DNA from 2 places in the Coprobacillus cateniformis genome. Region 1 is predicted to be linked to the other one. Evidence: a T-box and tRNA genes for the amino acid it is inferred to sense, from the RefSeq annotation. Region 1 holds a T-box; the other holds one or more tRNA genes.
The links. A T-box is a leader RNA that pairs with one kind of tRNA and senses whether it is charged. The one in region 1 lies ahead of lysS (lysine--tRNA ligase), so its partner is inferred to be a tRNA-Lys.

Region 1 (12,598 bases):
TCATATGTTAATACCCATGGAACTGAAAGTTTTTTAATTCTTTTAGAAATCCTTTTATGGCCTGTAGGAGTAAACGAGTTCTCGTATAATTCTGCACCTTTATTATAATATGGAGGATCTATAAATAAAAACGAATCAGGCTTAAACTTTCTTTTTAAAAAGATCATTGCATCTTGATTATATATTTTGATTTTTTTTCTTTCGCTATAGATTTTTTCTATTCTTTTTATTAAATCTTCTTTGTTAAATCTGCAATCAATTAAATATTTAGAATTTTGATTTTTTCCACCGATAGGTCCACCTTTAATAATGCCAGATCTATTTGTCCTATTTAAATAAAAAGTAGCAAATCCTAACTTTAATAAATCTTTTTTTTCATTGACATATATTTCTTTTTGTTTTTCTCGCTCTTTTAACGAAACATCTACATTCTTAATCATTTCAATAAATTCTGGAGCGTGATTTAAGATAGAATACCAAAATGCATATATGGCCAAATCATAATCATTTAAAATTATTTTTTTTACTTGTCCTTTAAATAGTAGATTTAAAGCCAAGTTTGCTCCTCCTGCAAATGGTTCAATATACGTACATCCTATTAAATTATTTTCCTTAAGTATTTTCACAGTTTGATTATACATTTTTCCCTTTCCACCAGGATAACGCAAAGGAGAAAAATTAGCCATACATACCCCTCCTTTTTAGTTTATTCAATAGGCAAGTTTAAATTATCATAATTAAATTTATCAGCTAAATAATTGTAGCTATCAATAAATTGATTAATGAATTGATTTGCATTCTCTATATTATAATTAAGCCAAAATTTAAATAAAATATTTACATCTTTCACTATATTCTCAATATATTTGAACCATTGCTTATATTCTAATGATTGATATTTATCAAGCGGAAAATCCCTAAAACATGTGTCATAATCCATCTGTATTCCTTCTAATTCATTTTCAAAATGGGAATAGACTGTTGGATCTTTTAACAAGTCAAACATACCTCTTTCAACATCATCAGGTAAAAGAATAATATTATTACTTTGAACTATTATTTGTTTTTGACTATTACTAGCCTTGACTAACACATCATGATCTAATATAATCACACTATTCAAGAATTCTGGTATTTTTTTGGAATATAACTGAAGATAATTAGTATATCCTAAATCGACATCAATAATATTCAAATAATTATTAATATTAACTTTTAAATAGTTTTTTAATAAAAACTCTAAAAAACTTTTTGCTCTCTCATCTTCGACATAGACATGCAAATCCTGACTAATTAATGTTGGTTCTAAATTAATATCATTTAAAATCTTTTTAAGTTCTTTTACACTTCTTATGTTTTCACATTTCACTTTTCTTACAATAGCTCCTTCAAGATTCTTTTTATAATCTGGTTTTAGATATACAATCTCACTATTGTAATTATAGTCAGGGATATTAGTATTTATTCCCCTTTGCTGTGCATCTTTCTTTTCTTGTTTTTGTAAAAGACCAACTTTTTCAAGAATCAAAGGAGAATGTGTTGTAAATACTATTTGAATTTTTAATTCTTTAGCACTTTGATACAGATACTCAATTAACTTAATTTGCGAATAGCCATATAAAGTTGCATCTAATTCATCAATTAATAACATTCCACCTTTATAGTTAGTACCAAATTGATTTTTTAATCTCTTAAACGATAATACTGCTAAAATAATTTTACCTATATTACTTTCACCCGCAGAATTTGTAAAAACATCATGAACATCGTCATTTATACCAACAAAATTTTTCTTAGTATCTGCTTTTTCCATTACAGCATTTGCATTATTTTGTGATTGAATTGATAAAATTTTTCTATAATTTTCAATAAAATAATCATTTTCTTCTATAGATAATTTAATATCTATAGATTTAGTTTTACCTGATTCTCCTATTGGAAACAATCTAGAAAGACTTAAAAAATACACAGGAAGTTGTACATATCCTGAACCTTTCGATTTACTCTCTGCATTCCAAAATCTAATAGCATTAGGATTGGATTTTAATGGTCTAGGAATGCTTTTTAACTCCAATTTATTATTATTATAATAGTTGTTATTATAAAAATTTAATGTCCAATTATGCATTCCAGCTAAATCAAATGTTTGTGACAACTTAAATTTATCTTTGAATTGTGATCTAAAATTATAGCCATCAATAGTTTGACATCCATATAATGGATGATCTTTTTGAGATATAGTAAATGGTTGCCCAATCATCCCTAATAGAGTTGTTTTTTGTGTTGCATTTTTTCCGGCAAGTGCAGTTATATATTTGCCCATTTTAAATGATTGATTATCGAATGATCTAAATTTATTAATTTCAACACTTTTTACTATCATCTTACTTATCTCCTATCCATACAAAATGTAATTATATTATACATTTTACTAAATAAAATGTCATTAGTAACTTATAATATCAAAACAACTAAATTGCTAAACGGTTTATTGAAATTTATAATATATCTCAATACCATTCCTTTAATATGATGTATGCCAGTTGTATGCCACTTACCATAAAAATAACTTTCATTATAACAAAAAAAGCATAACAATAAACTAGATATCATTCCACTTATAAAAGAGATTATGGTTTAAGTTATGCTTTTAATTTTTATTATTCATTTGACTTAGATAATTCAAATTATCTTGATTTCATCACTATTTATTTCTTGGTTTCATCTGAGGGAATAAGATAACTTCTTGGATAGATTCTTGACCAGTTAATAACATCACAAGTCTATCAATACCCATACCCATTCCACCTGTTGGTGGCAATCCATATTCCAATGCTTCTACATAATCTAAATCCATTTCATTGGCTTCATCATTACCTAATTCTTTTTCTTTTAACTGATTAGAGAATCTTTCATATTGATCAATAGGATCATTTAATTCTGTAAATGCATTTGCATATTCATTTCCACAAATGAATAATTCAAAACGTTGTGTAAAACGTGGATCTTCTAAATTCTTCTTAGCAAGTGGAGAAATTTCAATTGGATGACCATACACAAAAGTAGGTTCAACAATTGTCTCTTCTACATATTCCTCAAAGAAAGCATTAATAATATGACCATAACCAAAATGATTTTCAACTTCAATATGTCTTTCTTCAGCTAAAGCTTTTGCTTCTTCAAAAGTCATATCACTCGCAAAGTCAATGCCAGTTTGTTCCTTAATAGCATCTGTCATAGAAATACGTTTAAATCCAGGTGCTAAAGAAATCTTGTTTCCTTTATACTCTAAATCATATGTACCACAAACACTCATTGCAGCATTAGAAATAATACCTTCAGTTAAATCCATCATTCCTTCTAAATCACTGAATGCTTTATACACTTCAATTGTTGTAAATTCAGGATTATGAGTTCTATCCATTCCTTCATTTCTAAATAAACGTCCAATTTCATAAACAGCATCCATTCCACCAACAATTAATCTTTTTAATGATAATTCAGTTGCAATTCTTAAATAGAAATTCATATCTAAAGCATTATGATGAGTAGTAAATGGTCTTGCAGCCGCTCCTCCTAAAATAGGATTCAAGACTGGAGTTTCCACTTCAACATAACCTTGACTATCTAAGAAATTTTGAATTGAACGAATAATCTTAGGTCTTGCAAAAGCAATCTTTCTTGATTCCTCATTCATAATTAAATCTACATATCTTCTTCTATATCTTTCTTCAACATCACTTAAACCATGATATTTCTCAGGTAAAGGACGTAATGCTTTTGTTAAATGAATAAACTTTGCTACTTTGACTGATAATTCACCAGTGTTTGTTACAAATACAGTTCCCTCTATACCAACAATATCACCAATATCACTCTTAATTAAAACTTCATATTCATCTTCACCAATAACATCTTTTCTGACATAAATTTGAATTTGTCCATCTCTATCTTGAATATGCATAAAGCAGACTTTTCCTTTACGACGTTTTGTCATAATTCTTCCTGCAATTTTAACAGGGACTGCCATTTCTTCTAATTCTTCATGTGTTTTACCAGCAAATTCCTCTTTAATCTGTTTTGAAAAATGTGTAACATCGAATCTTTGTCCAAAAGGATCAATTCCTCTTTCTCTTAAAAAATCTAACTTTTCTCTTCTGACTAACTCTTGTTCACTAAACTGTCTTTCTTCCATTGTCTTCTCCTTTTCCAAATAAAAAAACTCCCATCCATAAGGGACGAGAGTCATCGTGTTACCACCCTAATTCGTCATTATATCACTATAACAACCTTTTCAACTCCTATCAGAGTCTAGCCTGTAACGCGGCACACGTTATTTTATCACTTTTGATCCAAAATACGGCTCCTAGTCTTTATTCATTGTTTTTGTTATCATCCATTTCCACCAGCAGGACTCTCTATTCATACATTTTAACAATTACTTCTCTATTCATAGCCTTTTTCTATACACTTTGTATTATATAAATAAACCAAGTCCTTGTCAAGCAAAGAACTTGGTTTTCCAAGTATTTATCACTATTTTTTATGCGTAACTAAACATTTTCATATATTTTTTATCCATCATTTCTTCTAACAATTCCTCACGGCTAAATGATTGTGGTGTGACACCATCAACTTCAATAAATAATGTATCTCTATCCATGACTTCAACCTTCATTGACTGAATCGCAACGCCATGTTTTTTTAAGGTATGTTGAATATCAGCGAGAGCAGAAGAATCTTGGGTCACCTGTATTTGTATAATTTGACCTTGATTGGTAAATTTACAAAATATACCTTTATGGAATATAAACTGTAATCCAGCTACGCATAATGTTGCCATAATCCCAACATCATATAGTCCTGCTCCAATACAAGAACCAGCCCCAGCGGTTGCCCACATACCAGCTGCCCTTGTTAATCCTGATACAGTTCCATGTCTTACAAATATAACACCAGCTCCCAAAAAACCAACACCACTGACAATTTGAGCAGCCATACGTGCAGCATCGTATTCATTCACATCTGGAAAGCCATATTTAGAAACAATCATAATTAATGCAGCTCCTAAAGCAATAATAGAATGTGTTCTAATTCCTGCTTCTTTATTCCTATTTCTTCTCTCATAACCAATAAATGCACCACACATTCCTGCTATGAGTATTCTTAAAAACCATTCCCAATGAATCACTATAGATGGCAATATTAACATCTCCTATTCACAATATATTTTTCTTAGCAATTTCCTCTTTTCTTCATCAATACCATATTCTTTTTCCAAGAATACATTATAGTCTGAATATCTTTCTTTAATAGAATTGATTGTATACATTATATTCTCTTTTTGAACATATAACAATGGTTCACAATATTTTCTCATATCTGCTGGTATTTGTAATTCATCACAGAAGGCTTCATTAAAGACCTTCAAATATTCATTAGATAATAAATATTCTTGAATTCCGTCTTCTTCACTCATACCTAAAGCCATCATAATTAAAAATGCACTCACACCTGTACGATCTTTTCCAGCTGTACAATGAAAATAAACATGCCCATCATTTCGTAGTAACAACTCAAAAAGTTTATGATAAGCTGGATTATCAAAAGCCATAGTCTTATAACCCTCACTTACATAACTCAATAGAAATTTTAGTTTTTCTAAAGTCATTTCACCTTGTAACATAGAACCAAAATCAAAACCTTCATCTGTTGCTTCCTTCACTTGTAAGGCTGCAATACGCTCATAAATAGCATTTGGAAAAACAATATCCTGGCTCATCAAAGATTCTTTTTCATCTCTATAGTCTAAAATGTAATGAATTCCTAGTTCTTTTTCCATGTATAAAGCATCATCAAATGTGATTTGATCTAATGAAGCACCTCTAAAAATTTTATTCTTTTTCATGACTTGTCCATCTTGATTTTGATATCCACTGACATCTCTAAAATTTCTAATTTTCAATTCCCTCATAATCCTTTTACCTTTCTCATATGGTTCACTAATTCTTCAAACTGTTGTTTATTGAGTCCATAATCACCCATTTGTGTTAAACGAGAATCATGGAAATCACTTCCCCCACTTTTAAATAAGTTAAACTTTTTTGCATACTTTTGTGTTAAAGGATAATCTTCATCTTTCATACTAGGATGAGAGATTTCTATACCTTGTAATCCATATCCAACATATTTTTCAATTTCATCATAATTATTATATTCACATGGATGAGCAATTATGGCAATTCCACCATCTTTTTGAATAGCTTCTATACCTTTTTGTATATCTATATAACCCATTTGTAAATCAGTTTCTTTTGATGTTTTTGATGCAAAGAGTCCACGATATTTTTCTGGTGTCATTTCTTCTGGATATTTTTCCATCAATGCTAAAAAGATATGAATTTTAAAAACAATGTTATAAGGGGAATATTTTTTAGCATCTTCATAAGTGATATGATAGCCCTTTTGAGAAAGATTTTCAATCAGTTTATGATGATATGCATCTCTACATGCTAATGTTTTTTGACAGAGTGCCTCTACATGAGGAGCCTTTTCATTCAACCATAAACCTATAATATGAATCTTTTTTGCAACATCCTCATCATAACAGCTCATTTCTACACCCCGAATAGTTCGAATGCCTAATTCCTCTCCAAGACGTTTCACTTCATCTAAATGATCAATTGTATCATGATCAGTAATTGCAATTCTTTGTATTCCTTTTTCTTTAGCCATCATCAAAACATCACGTATTTCTTTTGTCCCATCACTATGATTTGTGTGAACATGTAAATCAGCATATACCATTGATTGACCTCCTAGATAATCGTTAAAAGACTATCTTTTTTTGTAACATTTTTTTGTTGTGTTGGAATAATCTCTAAATAATTGCTTGAGTTTGTCACAACAACCATAGTTGTTGCATCTAATCCTGCTTCTTTAATCTGAGTTAAATCTACTTCCAATAACAAATCTCCCTGTTTAACAGTTTGACCTTTTGTCACATATTGAACAAATGGCCTACCATCCAATTTCACAGTATCAATCCCAATATGTATTAAAATCTCAACACCCTTATCAGTTGTTAACCCAATCGCATGTTTTGTTTCAAAAGTTGCAGAAATCACCCCATCAGCAGGAGCATATATTTTACCATCTTGCGGTATAACAGCAATTCCTTTGCCTAAGACTTCACCAGAAAACATTTCATCATTTACATCATTTAAATCAATAACATGACCTTCAACTGGACTTTGTACAGTATTAATTGTATTGTTCACTTTTGGTTTTGTTTCATCAATAGGATCTTCAAAGCCAATAACAAGCATTGCTACAAATGTACCAACAGCAGAAATAATCATTGTAATAATAGCATTTATTAAGTTCGCATTTCCATTACCACCCATCCACATAGGGAAGTTAATAACACTTGGTGTCATAAAAGCAAATGCTTTTAAAGCTGTAAAGCCTGCATATAAACCGCCCAAACAACTTCCTATCATAACTGCATACATAGGTGTTTTTAATCTCAATGAAACACCATAGATACATGGTTCAGTAATTCCAGCAAAGAATGCTGTAAAACCAGCAGACACACATGTATTCCTAAATTCTTTGTTTTTTGTTTTAATAGCACACGCAAAAGCTGCTGCACCTTGAGCCATATTAGCAGTTAATGTTAACGTTCTAGAGAATGGGTCATACCCAGACTGTGATAAAATTTGAATACCAGCGATTGCTAATGTCGCATGCATTCCAGTTGCTACCATCCATGGATAAACAATACACATAATTGCTATTGCAAACATTCCAAATGTATTATAAACCCACAATAATGCATCACCTAAATAAATCGAGATAATTCCCATTGCTGGTGCTAAGACAACAAATGTTAATGGTGTCATAATAAGGAGCGTTAATAAAGGTGTTAACATTCCTTTTAAGAGTTCTGGTAAATATCTATTTAATGTGAATTCAACTTTACTCATAACCCAAACCATTAATAATGCTGGGATAAGTGAAGATGTATATGGCATACCATAAAGTGGTAACACACCAAACATTTGTCCAATGAATTTTGGATCAGTAGACGAAACAATGGCATTCCAGTTTGGATGTACCAATGCGCAACCCAACAATGCCGCCATAAACATATTACATTTAAAATGTTTAGCAGCAGCAACAGCAACAAATACTGGCAAGAATGTAAATCCTGCATCAAAGACAAAACTAAAAACATAGAAAGTCATTGATGTTTCAGCACTTGCCCATCCCATTGTTGAAATAAATAATAAGATACACTTTCCAAGTCCAGTTCCTACAAGTATTGGAATTATTGGTCCAATAGCACCAATGATTGCTGAGAACATAGAATTAAAAATATTCTTCTTTTTAGGTTTTTCTTTGATTTCTTGTTCATCTGAAATATCTGCAATTTTACAAACATCTAAATAAACATCATGTACATGTGTACCAATAATAATTTGATATTGACCACCTTTTTTAATCAATGATAATACCCCATCAATCCCTTTAATCTTTTCATCATCAGCTTGCGATTCATCCTTTAATGTGAATCTTAAACGTGTCATACAATGCTGTAAAGAAATAATATTATCTTTTCCTCCAACAGCTTCAATAATTTCTTTTGAAAGTTTTTCATATTTCATTTTCTTATCCTCCATTTTCTTGAAAACTTCAATTCATGAAGGTTTGGCCAACTTAATGTCACCATCCAACTGTATATATGCAAACCATTTCTTTATTATTTCACCTCACTTATTAGAAACGATTTTAGCAACATGTATTGTTAAAAACAAAACCTCTTCATCCTCTAAACAGTAATCATATTTTCTTTCAATCAAAGATTTGATTTCTAATGCACATAAATAAGGTTGTACATATTTTTCTTTCATAATTTCTAAGAGATCATTATTTAAAGAATCATCTTGGATATGCTTTGCCTGATTAAAAACACGCAATCCAAAAAACTTCAAATGTGTGACAAAACGATAATAAGATAAAGAATCTTCATTAAAATCTCTCCCAAAATAATTCTTTACCAATTCTAAAATACCTTGAATAAACCCTATTATTTCATAAACATCACTAATATTCTTTCCAACTTCACTACTTACAATATGTAATGCTATAAAACCAGCTTCATTATCATCCATCTGAATATTATATTTTTCTTCAATCAGAGATAAAGTCCATAATCCTAATTCAAATTCTTTCTTATAAAAATGTTTAATTTCTAATAAAAGTTGATTTTTCAAAAGAATTCCTTCACGATACCTTTCAATACTTGTATGAATATGGTCAGTTAAACTAATATATAAAGAATCATCTATATCATTATTTAATTCTCTTTTCGCTTTTTGAATCACTTGATCTGATATTTCCATATATTCAATAGGAATGTCTTTTAACATGTTTATCATTTTTCTTTGACTTGGTTTCAAACTCATTTCAAATGTTTTATTAATCTTTCCAGTATCGATAACATCACCTGTTTTCTTACCATAAGCCAAACCTTTTCCCATAACAATAATTTCCTCTTTATTATCATTTGTTGTCACAACAACATTGTTATTAAGAATCTTTTTAATAATCATGTTTATCCCTCCCTCATAGAAAAAACCTGTTCGCAGATTAAAAACATCTGTAAACAGGTTTTGTGTAGCCTCAATTTGTGCTCTAACAATCCATATATTACATAATTATCATAGCACTTCTCTTTTTTTGTGTCAACGCTTTCACAGACATGAAAACGTTAATTTTCTGTAAAATAATTAAATACTGATTTATCACCAGTATTGAGATAATGACGATAAGCTTCTAAAATTTCTTGCATCTGTTGGTATGTATCCACTTTAGATAAATAATTCTTAATAACACTCGCTGATTTTAAGCCCTTAATATACCAAGGTGCATGTCCTCTCATTTGCCGAATTGCGTTTTTTTCACCCTCAACTGGAATAAGTCTTTGTGCATGTTTTAAACATTGATCTATTCTTTCATCAGCAGTTGGATCACCTAATAAAATATCATGTTCAACATATTCAACCATTTGCTTAATCACCCAAGGATTTCCAAGTGCTGCACGCCCTACCATAACAGCATCACAGCCAGTTTCTTCTAACATTCTTTTGGCATCTTTGGCAGTTTTAACATCTCCATTACCAATAACTGGAATGGAAACTGCCTCTTTGACCTTTTTAATCCAGCTCCAATCAGCATGCCCCTCATACATTTGTGAACGTGTTCTTCCATGAACTGCAATGGCACTTGCTCCAGCACGCTCAATAAGTTGCGCAATCTCAACACAGTTAATCGAATCAAAATCATACCCTATTCTTATTTTCACTGTGACTGGTTTACTGACTGCCTCAACAACACTTTTGACAATATCATAAACCAGATCAGGAAATTGCAAAAGATAACTTCCTGCATGTGCCTTGAGCACTTTATTCACTGGGCATCCCATATTGATATCAATGATATCACAATTAGAATTCTCATCAACAAACTTGGCTGCAGTGACCATTGATTCAACATCTCCACCAAAGACTTGAATACTCATCGGATGTTCATTTTCATCAACCTTTAACATTTCAATTGTTTTTTGATTTCCATAACATAATGCTTTATCACTCACCATTTCACTGACAACTAATCCAGCACCAAACTCCTTAATAATTTTACGAAATGCAACATTTGTAATACCTGCCATTGGAGCCATAACTATTCTATTTTCTATATCTATATTTCCTATTTTCATTTTATTCACCATAACACAATATAACATAATTCTTTTATAAAACAAAGACAAATGAATGATATATTATATACATAGGAGGCGATACAAATACAAAAATTTATATAAGAAAGTAATATATTCTTTTCTCATGATAACATAGATGATATGAAGTCTCCCTCCCTCTCCCTAAAAGTCTTTATATTATCGAATTATATAATACGAAAATGAAAACTTATTCCCGTGAGTTTTCATTTTTATTTATTTTTTATGTATATAATTTAAAAAAGTGGTAAATCTATATATAGATAACTTGCACTTTCCCCTCTATTTTTCCTCCCCATTAAAATAGATGTAAGTTATCGATTAGTTATATTCCTAATATTGGTAAACCCAAGAAGAAAATAAGCACGCCCCTCGTGCTTATTTTTTCTTATTATCAAATTGTTTTTTTTATTGTATAATAAAACTATATACGAGGAGGGTTTTTATGAACTTTAAAGAAAAGATATCAATTCATTATACCTCATTAACACCTACTGAAAAAAGAATTTGTACAATGATATTTGATAATCCACAAATCATTATAAAAAATTCCATTGTTGAAGCAGGGGTTTTATGTCATACATCCAAATCTGCTATATTAAGATTTGCCAAGAAACTTGAATATCGTGGGTATAGTGAATTTAAATATGCTGTAGAAGAATACTATAATAAGACGCATAATGACCAACCTATTCCGAACAATCAAGAAACTGTTCTTCAGCAAATTTCTACATCTTATGCACAAACCATTGAGGCTCTAGGACTTTTAGATTATGAAGATAAATTAAAAGAATTAGCCTCTCTTATTGATAGTTATACATATGTAAAGGCTATAGGAATTGGAAATTCAGCATTTTGTGCTAATCAATTAGTATATTCTCTCTATTCTCACAACAAGTTTTTTGATGCAGTTGTTGATGATGTTCAATTTGATTATTTATCGAATTGCTTAACTCAAGATTATCTCTTAATTATATTTTCTGTTACAGGATCATCCAATACTTTTTCAAAGTTATTAAAAGCTGCTAAGAATGCTGGTTCAAAAATTGTTATAATCTCAATGAATAACGATTCACCTATAAATCATTATGCTGATATTCAATTTATTTTACCTTCAAGTATCTCTAATCTTCAAAATAAAATAGTTCTTAATCAATTAGACAATAGAACAACTCTCTATTTCTTCTCAGAAATTATTTCATATTACTATGGAATCTATCTAGAACATAAATGAAAAGACACCTCACTAAAATGAAGTGTCTTTTCCTATATTATAAATTCCATAAGTATTTGGTTCATAAATAAACTCTACTCCTGTTATTTGATGATTTAAATACTCTTTTAACCCTCTCATCCCTGCTGCTTCACTTGTCATATGATTAACAACTAAAAGCGGAATATGATGATCAACAGCCCATTGAACTGCTCCCCAATTATCAATTCCATCATCACTAACCAAGCAAGCATCAACTTGTTTTTGACACATTTCAAATATATTTGTACATGCTCCAGTTCCTATCCCCAAACGCTTAATGTTTTTCGTTTGACTTCCAATGATTTGAATGCCATATTGGAAATATGGTTCTATACACTCTGTAATGTGTTTCGCTAATTGTAAAGTACTCATATTGACATCAGTTGCTATACGAATAAAACTGTCTTGCACTGCTTCTTCAAAATTCAGTTTTAATAATTGTGCCCATTGATCTCGGACACCATATTCTGGATAAAGATCCCATAAATCATGACAGCGATACACTGCGATATTATTTTTTTCTAATAATGCTTTTTTTT
Region 2 (12,598 bases), 120 kb from region 1:
GTCGAAGGCATTAACTTAATAACCTTATTAAGTTGATGCTTTTTTGTCTGTTTTTTTTCCATAATATATAACTTTTTCTAATAAATCATTATTTTTGTTTCAATAGAAACCATAGTATCAAATCATTTCTAAATTATCTTCAAAACAATGTAAGATAAGATCATTTAGGAAAATACTAACTTTTTAGTAGAACTCTATATATTCATCATCAGCATATTTAATGATACGATTTTTAACTCTGGCGAGTGAGATATATATTGAACACATATCTCAATATTATGATTATCTTGATTTTCTCTTTTTTAGCATAAACATATTATTATAAGTTTAACATTTTGTGTAAAATTAAAAGAGGCAGAGATTTAGAAGAATAGTTGTTTATATCTATCATATAAGTATCTTATCCTTATTTTATAGTAAGAAAAGATGAAAGACATTTCTTATGATTAATCACTCTATGGACAAAATTTATTTTGGACCCTATTTATATGTATTCTTTTTAATATTTTGTGCTATGATTAATTTATTAAGAGTGATAGGGAGGCTTTATTATGCAAACTCATTTAGAAAGAATAAAAAAGGATTTAGAAGTATTAGCCACTTATACTTCAACACCAGGATTTGGTGTTACACGTTCATCGTATTCTAAAGAAGATAAGCAAGCAAGGGAATATTTAATAAGAGAGATGGAAAAACTTAATCTTAAAATCTATGAAGATGGAATTTCTACTTTGTTTGGTCGTAAAGAAGGGACAATGGCAGAGGCACCAGTAATTATGATTGGCTCTCATTATGATTCGGTAGTTAATGGTGGAGCATTCGATGGACCAGTTGGGTGCATAGCGGCTTTAGAAGTATTGCGAGTTTTAGAAGAAAATCATTTTATCAATGATTATCCCATTGAGCTTATTTTGATGAATGCCGAAGAAGGGGCAACGTTTGGTCAAGGGTCAGGAGTTACAAATTCAAGGGGGATGTTAGGAACATTGACAATGGAAGAGTTAACAATGAAAAAGAACCGTTTTGGACAAACAAAACTGGAAGCTATGAAAGAATATGGATTAGTTCCAAATTTAGAATCTGCAAAAAGAAAACCAGGTTCTATTAAAAATTTTATTGAAGTTCATGTAGAACAAGGACCTATTTTAGAAAATGAAAATAAAGACATAGGATTAGTAGGGTTTGTACCAGGGATTGGTAGATATAAGCTTTGTTTATTTAAAGATGAGAATAATGATACAAAAACGGCCATCGATTATTTCAATGCACTTTTTGATGAGATGTTAAAAAGTCTAAAAAATAAGATAACAGGAATCATTATTCCCTTGAGTATAGATAATGATAATTGCATAGAATATAAAGTTGAGATTAGAACATTAAATAAAGAAATAATTGAACAAATTGACTTTAAAAATAAAATCAATGATATGGTTAATATAGTTATTCAAAAGACAGGACTACATATAGAATTAGAAGAGATGGCGAGAATAAATTATCCAAATCCGACTCCTCCAAGCATTATGAATAAAGAGAATGTAGAAAAGATGGAGAGGATATGTAATAAACTAGGATATAGTTATATGATTCTTAATGATGGTAGTGGACATGACGCAATGATGATGACAGAGTTTACAGATACCAATATGTTATATGTTCCAAGTGTTGGTGGTTTAACACATTGTCCCGAAGAATGGACAGATTATGAAGATATTAAAAAAGGAGCAGATGTTCTTCTGCATTTAGTCATGGATATTGCTGTAAATAAAAGGTGAACTGACTTATATATTTAAAGTAATTAACAATTATTTATACTTCCATTAACTTACATTGATTGTCTAATAAATATAAACATCTTATAATATTCATTAAGAGAACGTTTCACAACGAATACATAGTTGTGTCTCTTCATCTTTCATGGTATTTTAATGCTGTCTTCACTAATGAACTTGAGGATTATATCAAACTGATAATAGATTTTTACATTCTTATATAATTATGTCTATATAATATTATAGTATCATTTTAAACAGCGACAGCGCAGTTTGGTGATGCAGTCTTTACCTGAGAACGAAACATAAACAATCCACTACTTTGAGCACATAATATATTCAAAGTGGGATAAGGGCATATGTATTAAATTGTATATCATGAATCAAAGCCTACCGATTATTTTCGGTAAGGCTTTTTTGCCAATGAACTTTTTTAGAGATTTCAATAGAATACGCAACAATTCTCACTTCCCTAGAGGAGTACATAATGGAAGTGTAAACCACCTTCCTTTAAACAAGCGAAACAAGCTCAGTTTGACAGCCTTACAATCTATCCAACCAGTAATATTTTAAAGTTTAAAGAATGGTTAAATTTTAATAAGGATACTTTATGCTTTTTTGGGAAACTCAATATTTAAGTATTTTTTGAGAAATTATGAAAGTATGTAAGTTTTTTCACATTTCAAAATAATTTTCATAGATTATAATGAGGTGTTAGAAATGAAGGAACAACTTCAATCTTATATATATGTAGAAAAGTTATTATGTGATCTTTACAAAAAAGTTGCTACATTAACTTGCTTAAGTGATGAAAAAGGAATGTTTTTAGACTTTTCAAAAAGTTGCCATGAAGCGGTTGGGTGTTTAAAATATTTTTATAAAGAACAATTTGGTTCAGAGTTTGATCCAATGATTCCTGAGATTAACATTCAGGGAACATATCGAGAAGTATTGAATCATATCCAGCAACAGGAACTTGAATCATTCCTAAATTATCGTCGACATACGTATTTTCAAGACAATTATTTGTTACAAGAAACAATGCGAGGAATTGCTGATTCTAAGTTAGAGCATATTATTGCGATTATGGCTATTGTTATTAATATGAATGATCCACAAAAAACAATAAATAATAAGCACAATTTAGAATAAGTTTCATAGTATATATAGAGGTGTATGAAATGAATAGGGAACAACTCCAATCTTATATTTATACTGAGAAATTGTTAGCTCAGTTATATCGACAAGCAGCTGCAATGGCAACACTACAAAGTGAAAGGCAGGTTTTACTTGCATTTGCTAGAGATGCTGAGCAGAATGCTAATTATTTAAATCATTTTTATAGAGAAGAATTTGGAACAAATTTTGATCCAATGATACCAGAAGGGAATATTCAAGGAACATACAGAGACTTATTAAATGAAATTCAAAAACAAGAATTAGCTTCTTATTTAGAACTTAGAAAACTGACATACAATCAGGGGAATATTGAATTAAGAGAAACAATTAGAGCGATTACTGATGTTAAATTAGGACATATACTGACATTATTAGCTATTGTAACAAACATGAATACTCCAGGGGAAGAAAGATCACAAAAGTTCTTTAAGTAAACGTGCATAAATGTACGTTTGCTTTTTTCTTTAGGTTCAAATTGCAAAAATTGAACACATAGACTTTAGTCAGTTGAGCATATGAAATATGCGAAACAAAAAACCACCTGCTATGCGGGTGGAGCAATTAAAAAGTTTAACAATAGTATCACCTTTCCGATATAATGAAGTTGTTCAAGCTATCATTAAAAGAAAGGAAAGGTGATTTGACTATGGCTAAAAAAGCAAATTCTTTAGCACACACAAAATGGATGTGTAAATACCATATTGTGTTCACACCTAAGTATAGACGAAAAGCGATATATAATCAATACCGAGAAGACTTAGGCGAAATATTGCGGACACTATGCAGGTATAGAGGAGTGGAAATCATAGAGGGGCATCTAATGATTGATCATGTGCATATGCTTGTGATGATACCACCAAAGGAAAGCGTATCGTCATTTATGGGATATCTGAAAGGGAAATCAGCATTGATGATGTTTGATAGACATGCCAATCTGAAATATCTGTACGGAAATAGACATTTCTGGGCAGAAGGGTATTATGTAAGCACAGTAGGATTAAACGATGAAACAGTCGCAAAATATATAAGGGAGCAGGAAGCTCATGATATAGCGATGGATAAATTAAGTGTGAAGGAATACAGGGATCCATTTGAAGAAAAGAGAATTACAAAGGAGAAGAAAAAAGAGAAAAAGAAAGGGAAGTAGAAAAAATCCCTTTGAGGGATAGCGAGAGTCAAAAGCGATAGCTTGAGCGAAGTGAAAGCAGCGCCTTGAGACGCGAGCAAGTAGCAAAGGCTTATAGCCGCAGAGAAAACCACGCCTTTTAGACGTGGTTTTTATTTTTGTTTATCAAATGGAAAGAACGTGCTATACTTAATTTGTAAAATAAGGAGGGGAACCTAATGTATGATGTATATGTAAATAACAACAATAAAAAGAAACTTATAATTATTGGGGGAGCAGTTATTGGTGTTATACTGATTGGTTTTTTTGTATTCTTTTTATTAAGTGGTGATGGTAAAGAAAAGAACTTGAAAGATTTTTATGCAAAAATTAATAATCAAAAATATGATGAAATGTATGCAATGATAAGTGATGATGCAAAATCCACATATACAAAGGAAGCTTTTATAAAACGTAATAAAAATATTTATGATGGAATGGAAGTGACTGATATAAATATTGATGTTGTTTCTACTGATGGTGATAAAATAACTTATACTGTCAATATGAAAACGGTTGCTGGATCAACAGAGTTTGAAAATACAACACAATTCAAAGATGATAAAATTATATGGAATGATTCCTTTATATATCCTGATTTAGGAAGCACTGATAAAGTGCGTATCGTTGAAGACAAGGCTCAAAGAGGAAGAATTTTAGATCGAAATGGCACTGTTTTGGCTGGAAAAGGTGAAGCGTATTCAGTTGGACTGGTTCGTGGTAAATTGAATGGTGAAAATGATTATGATAAGATAGCCAAACTGTTAGATCTAACAAAAGAAGGTATACAAAAAACAATGAGTGCATCTTGGATTAAAGATGATTCTTTTGTTCCATTAAAGACAATTTCTAAAGATGATAAGAATTTAGAGAATGATTTATTAGCTATTGCTGGAGTGAAGTTAACTACAACAAATATACGCTCATATCCATATGGAAAAGTAACATCACATTTAGTGGGTTATATGCAGAAGGTAACAGCAGAGGACTTAGATAAGCATAAAGGAGAAGGATATACTGAAAATTCTTATATTGGACGTAGCGGAATTGAAGCCGCTTACGAAAAAGATTTGAAAGGGAAAGATGGTATTGAAATTTATATACAAGATGATAGTGGTGAACGTAAGGCATCAATTGCACGACAGTTAAGAGAAGATGGGAAAGATATGACTTTGACTGTTGATATAACATTGCAAAAAAGTTTATATAATCAATTCCAAAATGATAAGAGTGCATCAGTTGCAATGAATCCAAAAACTGGTGAAGTTTTGGCTTTGGTAAGTACACCAACATTTTCTAGCAATGATTTTATTTTGGGGATGAGCACAAGTCAATGGAATGCATTAAATGATGATAAAAATAAGCCGTTATTAAATCGTTTTAGATCAACATGGGTTCCTGGTTCATGTATGAAACCAATAACTGCTGCAATAGGTTTAGAGACAAAGTCATTGGATCCTGCAAAGGATTTCTCATCAGCTATGAAATGGCAAAAAGATTCAAGCTGGGGAAGTTATTATGTCACAACATTACATGCTCCAACGCCTAATAATCTTAAAAATGGACTGGTTTATTCAGATAATGTTTATTTTGCAAAGGCAGCATTAGAGATTGGTGCGGATAATTTGGTAAAAGGATACAAATCTTTAAAGATTGGTGAAGAAATTCCTTTTGAGTTATCATTGAATAAATCACAATATAGTAGTGGTGATTTCAAGGATGAAATACAAATTGCAGATAGTGGGTATGGACAAGGACAAATCTTGTTGAATCCTGTACAAATGGCATCAGTCTATGGAGCATTTGTGAATGAAGGAAAAATGATGGCACCACATGTTGTAAAAACAACGGAATCTTCAGTATGGGCTCAACCATTTTCAAAAGATGTTGCTAACGAAATCAAAGAAGATTTAATTCAAGTTATTAGTGATAAAAATGGAACTGGACATTCTTTCTATAACAAAAATGTTGTTTTAGCTGGGAAAACGGGAACAGGCGAAATTAAAGATTCACAAGATGATACTGAAGGTACAGAAGTTGGCTGGTTTACTGTTATGACTACTGATTCATCTCAGCCGATTGTTATTTCGACAATGGTTGAAGATGTTAAAGGACGTGGTGGTAGCAATTATGTAACAAATCGTATGAAAGCTCCGTTAAATGAATATTTAAATAAATAAAGATCACAATGTGAAGTGATCTTTTTAATATCGTCTTATTTATCATTGTTAAAATGAACTTTTCTAAAGAGTGTATGATAAGTTATATCTTCTGTCTCAAAGAAATTACTGATGTATGAAAAAATGTTATCAGGAATATTTTGTTTACATGAAAAAATATCAATTGCTACATATTTATATTCTGGCCATGTATGAATAGCGATATGGGAGTCTGCTATGATGGCCATGATAGTGTCTCCTTGGGGTGTGAATGAGTGACTATGAATACTGAGGACAGTTGTATTCATAAGTTTGGATATTTGATGTAATAAAATAGTAAGATCTTTCTTATTTAACTGGCATTGTGAAACATCGATGCATACTTCTTTGCCTACTCTTTTACAAATTTCTAACTCTTTTGTATAAACAGAATCTATCTCCTCCACATTTTTCACATCCTTCCTTTTTTAATTCTTCAATTGTATTAAATTTAGATTTCTCATTAATTTTATATATTTTCTTGCATTTTTTGCATTGATATGAGCGGGTTGTAGGGTTTCTTTTGCCAGTATAAATCATTGCCTTATTATCAATTAAAGGAACTGTAGTTTTGTCTGTCGTTATGAGATGGTAAAAATCACTCTGACTACCTAGAATGCTACCTCCTTCATATTGATTAAAACCAATTATCATATCTAGAAGAAGGATATGATTTTCTACCCATAATTTTTGAATTGTGTACAGAAATTGGTAATCCATTTTAAAAAATGATACATAACATGATAGATTTTCCTCGTGTTTTAAACATAAAATAGCTCTGGATAAAAAGAGGGTTATTCCATTAATCGTATATGGTGGATCCATAATAACAATATCCATAGTTCTTTGGAATCTATTTTCCAAAGTGTCTCTAAAGTCACATACATCTACATGAATTTGTTTTTGAATATATGGTGGACTTTGTTTAATATAGTTTAAAATACGAATATCTTTATCTAACACATGAATATTTTTTTCAGAATGATTTGTAAATATATATGCATTAAATGTGGCAATAATAATACTCATACAATCGTCATCACCTAGACAGAGAATGTTTCGATGAAGCAATTTTTCTTTTTTTAACATATATTGTACTCTTTTGATAGCGGATTCTAGTGTGCATTTTGCTTGGTCAATTGTGACATCAGCACTTGGACGGTTGTTAAAGTAATCTAGAAGCCAAGAAAATTTTGTCATGATTTCTAATGCCGATGTGTTAGATAAATAATGATAGTGTTTTAAATTAAGAGCTTTTATATGAAAACTTAAATCGATGATTTCGATTCCAGATTTAGTTAAAGAAAATCCGCTCCCCTTTTCTAAAATATTTAGTGATTGTAACTCCTTTTTTATAGCAACAATAATAGGGATTGGGATAGATAATGTTTGGGCTAATTGCTTTGAAGAATTATATGAAAATAATCGTATTTCTAAAAGATAGTCTTCGATTTTTCTTTTGCCCTCACGTAAAAGTACTTTGTTGTATATAGTGTCTACAAGATTCATGAACTTAAACCTCCTTGTTTTTAAGTAAAACATGAATATGGTAGTATTACGACCTCAAACTTATTTAAGAAACAAAAAAGCGCCTTATGCGCTTCTTTGTTGACGTATTATTCTTTGTATTGTTTTATGAGATAAATAATAAAGAGTTGCTAATTGAATAGTTGAATATCCTTGTACATATTTTTCAAAGATTTCTTTATTTCTTTGCATTGTATACTCTTTAGTTTTTGTATTTGTACCCCATTCTTTAATATTCTCTTTCTTTTTTGGAATATAAAGATAATCACCATCTACATATTCTTGTATAACTTGTAATATCTCAATGGGTAATATGTCAGTTGCTTTTCTATAGCTCATGTTGTTTCCTCCTAAATAAACATTTATCTAGTCGTAAACAAAAGCTATCATGAGACTCTGTAAATAGCTTTTGCTTACAGAGTTAACCCCAGTTTCGATAATTTATTCATAGAATACTCCTTTCTATTACGCTTTTCAATTATAAAAGGGTAGTTGATTGTTGTCAAGGATAACGATTTTCAATAAAAATATAAATAAAAAAAACGATCAATATGATCGCTCGTTATCAAATGGTGACCTGTACGGGATTCGAACCCGTGAATGCATGCGTGAAAGGCATGTGAGTTAACCGTTTCTCCAACAGGCCACATGGCGCTTGAAGTAGGACTCGAACCTACGACCGATCGGTTAACAGCCGATTGCTCTACCAACTGAGCTATTCAAGCAAATCAATGGAGCGGGTGATGGGAATCGAACCCACGTAGTCAGCTTGGAAGGCTGAAGTTCTACCATTGAACTACACCCGCATGAATGGTGCCCAGGGCCGGAGTCGAACCGGCACGGATTTTAAGGTCCGCAGGATTTTAAGTCCTGTGCGTCTACCAATTTCGCCACCTGGGCATGCACTATTCATTTTTAAGATGGTGACCCGCAGGCGACTCGAACGCCTGACCCTCTGATTAAAAGTCAGATGCTCTACCGACTGAGCTAGCGGGTCCTGTAATGGTGGGGAGGGGCGGATTCGAACCACCGAACCGAAAGGAACTGAGTTACAGTCAGCCGCGTTTAGCCACTTCGCTACCTCCCCATTACTGGTGCCGGCTAAAGGACTTGAACCCTCAACCTACTGATTACAAGTCAGTTGCTCTACCAATTGAGCTAAGCCGGCAAATATTTTGTTATGTTTTATAGAATGGTGGAGGTTAACGGGCTCGAACCGCTGACCCTCTGCTTGTAAGGCAGATGCTCTCCCAACTGAGCTAAACCTCCATATTGGCTGGGATACCTGGATTCGAACCAGGGAGATGACAGAGTCAAAGTCTGTTGCCTTACCGCTTGGCTATATCCCAATAATCATGCTCATATAATATAACAATTTTCTGCGTTTTAGTCAATATCTTTATTCAAATTTTCCTAAAAAATGTTTAAATCATCCCTTTTATTGAAAAACCATCCTTATTATACACATTAAAACTAGAATTATTCCTCATATTTCAAAATAAAAAAGACATAAATTATGCCTTTTCTAATAATTTTTCTACACTTATCAACTTAACACAAAGAACAAATAATTCTGTTGCTTGTTTTAATTCTTCTAATTTTGGGAAAGAAGGAGCAATTCTAATGTTAGCATCATGAGGATCTTGACCATATGGATAAGTTGCTCCAGCTGTTGTTAGGAGTGTGCCCGCTTCTTTACATTTTTGTACAATAGCTTTTGCACAGTTTTCCATTGCCATAAAGGAAATGAAGTATCCTCCTAATGGTTTAGTCCATTCAGCAATTCCTAATGGTTCAAGTTCTCTTTCAAAAATATTTAAAACAGCTTCAAATTTAGGCTTTAATAGACTTGCCTGTTTTTGCATATGTGTATCTATACTTTCAATTTTATTAAAATACTCTACATGTCTTAATTGATTTAATTTATCATATCCAATACATTGAATAGACATGTGTTTTAAAATATCCTCTTTATTTTCAAGTGATGTTGCCAATGCTGCAACACCTGAACCTGGTAAAGTGACTTTAGATGTTGAGCAGAATTCAAAAACGAGATTTGGCTGTCCAGCCTCCTGGCAAGCTTTTATAAGATTTTTAACATGTTCTTGTTTATCATTATATAAATGGTGAACTAAATATGCATTATCCCAAAAGATTCTAAAATCTTTTGCTGCAGGATTCAAATTTGCAAATCGTTCTACAACCTCATCAGAATATGTTATGCCAGTTGGATTGGAATACTGAGGAACACACCAAATGCCTTTAATGCTTTCATCAGTTTGAACATATTTTTCAATAAGGTCCATATCTGGACCATTTTCATGCATAGGAATATTAATCATTTCAATGCCAAAATGTTCTGTTATAGCAAAATGGCGATCGTATCCAGGAACAGGGCATAAGAATTTAATTTTATCTAATTGGCACCATGGTTTCTCTCCTAAATAGCCATGGGTATAACCTCGACTAATTTGATCAAACATAATTGTTAAACTAGAATTTCCATAAACAATAACATTTTGAGAAGAAGTGTTTAACATCTTTGCAAAAAATTCTTTAGCTTCATCAATACCATCCAAAATACCATAATTACAATATTCATATTGACTTCCAAAGTCATAATGACTATTAATGACATCCAATATATCAGTAGATAAAAGTAACTGATTGACATCCGGCTTTCCCCTCGCCATATTTAACTTCAAACCTTTTGCTTTAACCTGCTCATATTGCTTACATAAATCATCATGTAAAGAAACTAATTCTTCATGATTCATGTCTTTATACATCTTCATGATATATCCCTCTCTTTTTACATATTAATCGAGGTAATTGTACTCTTTCAGTACATAAAAATCAATCTCTAATAAACATAAGTTAATAAAAATAACATAAATAGGAATAATTACTATTTATAATCTATAAATTGTGGTATAATCCTTATAAGGAGGTATGAAATATGGATTCAAAAGCATTTTTTAAACTCAGTTATGGATTATATATTGTGACTTCAAAAAACGATAATCAGGAAAGTGGCTGTGTCATTAATACAATGACACAAGTGACAGCAGAACCATCACAAGTCTGTATAACATTAAACAAGGAAAATTATACAACTCAAATCATTGAAAAAAGTGGTGTATTTAATGTCAGTGTCTTATTAGAAAAAGTTCCTATGGAAATAATTAGAACATTTGGATTCCAATGTGGTAAAGATGTCAATAAGTTTGAAAACATTGCGTATGAAACTGATGTTAATGATGTTAAATACTTAACAGAGAACACAGCAGCAATGTTTGCTTGTCGTGTTAAAAAAACTGTTGATGTAGGAACACATCTAATGTTTATCAGTGAAGTTGAAGATGCTCAGACATTGAGTGATGAAACTGTTTTAACATATGCAGCTTATCATGATAAGAAAAATGGTACAACACCTAAGAGTGCACCATCATATGTTGAAGAAACAACGAAGCAAGGTTGGCGTTGTGATGTTTGTGGATTTATTTATGAGGGCGAAACTTTACCAGAAGATTATATTTGCCCAATATGTAAGGTTGATGCAAGTCATTTTCATAAAATTTAAAAAGAGAGCTGTCAAGCATACTCTCTAATCCTGAATTTGCAATTTTCTTAAGACAACAACAAATGTTGTCTTTTCTTTATGACTTGTTGCAAAGATTTGACCATTATGTATTTGCACAATATTCTTAGCTATAGCTAATCCTAATCCTGTTCCTCCTGTTGAAGATGAACGTGATGCATCAGAACGATAGAATTTATCAAAAATATATGGTAAATCTTCTTGAGCAATAGGATGACCATAATTCATAATTTTAATTGTGACGTTCTGGTCATCAGTTAAAACCTCAATTTTAATATCATTACCATCTTGTCCATATTTAACAGCATTTGATAATAAATTATCAAAAACTCTTGCTATTAATTGGCCATCTCCTTGAATGAAAAGATTGGGTTGAGCTATATTAATCACTGGAGTTAAATCATGCTCTTGAAATGTTGGATAGAATTCATCAACAATTTGAAGAATTAATTCAGATATATTAAGAGTTGTCATATGAACTCTTACATCAGCTTTATCTAAACTTGTAAATTCAAATAAATCATCCATCATTCCTTGTAACTTCTTTGCTTTTTCATAAGCAACCGTAGAATACTTTTGAATATCTTCTTTAGAAAGATGTTCATTATTTTTAATTAATTCTAAATATCCAACAATAGTTGTTAATGGAGTTCTTAAATCATGAGCAACATTTGTAATTAAATCATTTTTTTGTTTCTCAGCATTTCTCTCAGCATCAAATGCTAAACGCTCATTTTCTTTTAAAATCTCACTTTCTTTTTCTTTGTCCTTTAATGTTTTTGCCAAAGCATTAATATTGGCAGCTAATAATCCTAATTCATCATCATACTCAATAGGAGCCTCAACATTATAATCTCCTGCAGTGACTTCTTGAATAGTCCCACTAAGTACACTTAAATACTTTAAGGTAATATTCATTAAATCAAAGAAAATAACTAAAAAGAGAAATAATGAAATAATAAATGCAATAAAATATCTTAATTCAATAGACATTCCTAACAAATTAAAATTATCAAAAATAATAATTAATGCACTATAAATTAAGAATGTCATAATATAAGTCACAATTAAATTAATAAAAAGTCGCCATCTAAAACTACTAATAAACAATCTCTTAATCTTTTTCATCATAAATCAAATTTATAACCAATACCCCAAA

Region 2: it has a tRNA-Lys gene. The T-box ahead of lysS (lysine--tRNA ligase) is inferred to sense a tRNA for this amino acid. The anticodon was not compared.

What each region holds. Positions count from the first base shown of each region.
Region 1 covers NZ_WSNW01000001.1:1,289,971-1,302,568, forward strand. Annotated here, with positions in the region: gene GQF29_RS06630 (DNA adenine methylase) at 1-686, opposite strand, end outside; gene GQF29_RS06635 (AAA family ATPase) at 707-2,383, opposite strand; gene lysS (lysine--tRNA ligase) at 2,705-4,195, opposite strand; T-box leader at 4,232-4,463, opposite strand; gene GQF29_RS06645 (MgtC/SapB family protein) at 4,544-5,212, opposite strand; gene GQF29_RS06650 (tyrosine-protein phosphatase) at 5,216-5,974, opposite strand; gene GQF29_RS06655 (PHP domain-containing protein) at 5,971-6,807, opposite strand; gene GQF29_RS06660 (beta-glucoside-specific PTS transporter subunit IIABC) at 6,819-8,669, opposite strand; gene licT (BglG family transcription antiterminator LicT) at 8,775-9,617, opposite strand; gene dusB (tRNA dihydrouridine synthase DusB) at 9,776-10,783, opposite strand; gene GQF29_RS06675 (MurR/RpiR family transcriptional regulator) at 11,250-12,038, shown strand; gene GQF29_RS06680 (Nif3-like dinuclear metal center hexameric protein) at 12,051-12,598, opposite strand, start outside.
Region 2 covers NZ_WSNW01000001.1:1,411,205-1,423,802, reverse strand. Annotated here, with positions in the region: gene GQF29_RS07255 (M20/M25/M40 family metallo-hydrolase) at 552-1,772, shown strand; gene GQF29_RS07250 (hypothetical protein) at 2,490-2,921, shown strand; gene GQF29_RS07245 (hypothetical protein) at 2,951-3,382, shown strand; gene tnpA (IS200/IS605 family transposase) at 3,595-4,095, shown strand; gene GQF29_RS07235 (penicillin-binding transpeptidase domain-containing protein) at 4,293-6,293, shown strand; gene speD (adenosylmethionine decarboxylase) at 6,329-6,718, opposite strand; gene GQF29_RS07225 (bis-aminopropyl spermidine synthase family protein) at 6,672-7,820, opposite strand; gene GQF29_RS07220 (CD3324 family protein) at 7,905-8,177, opposite strand; tRNA gene GQF29_RS07215 (tRNA-Glu) at 8,409-8,484, opposite strand; tRNA gene GQF29_RS07210 (tRNA-Asn) at 8,488-8,563, opposite strand; tRNA gene GQF29_RS07205 (tRNA-Gly) at 8,571-8,644, opposite strand; tRNA gene GQF29_RS07200 (tRNA-Leu) at 8,650-8,738, opposite strand; tRNA gene GQF29_RS07195 (tRNA-Lys) at 8,760-8,835, opposite strand; tRNA gene GQF29_RS07190 (tRNA-Tyr) at 8,842-8,925, opposite strand; tRNA gene GQF29_RS07185 (tRNA-Thr) at 8,931-9,006, opposite strand; tRNA gene GQF29_RS07180 (tRNA-Val) at 9,032-9,107, opposite strand; tRNA gene GQF29_RS07175 (tRNA-Gln) at 9,112-9,187, opposite strand; gene GQF29_RS07170 (aspartate aminotransferase type Ic) at 9,353-10,633, opposite strand; gene GQF29_RS07165 (flavin reductase) at 10,798-11,421, shown strand; gene GQF29_RS07160 (sensor histidine kinase) at 11,446-12,492, opposite strand; gene GQF29_RS07155 (response regulator transcription factor) at 12,567-12,598, opposite strand, start outside.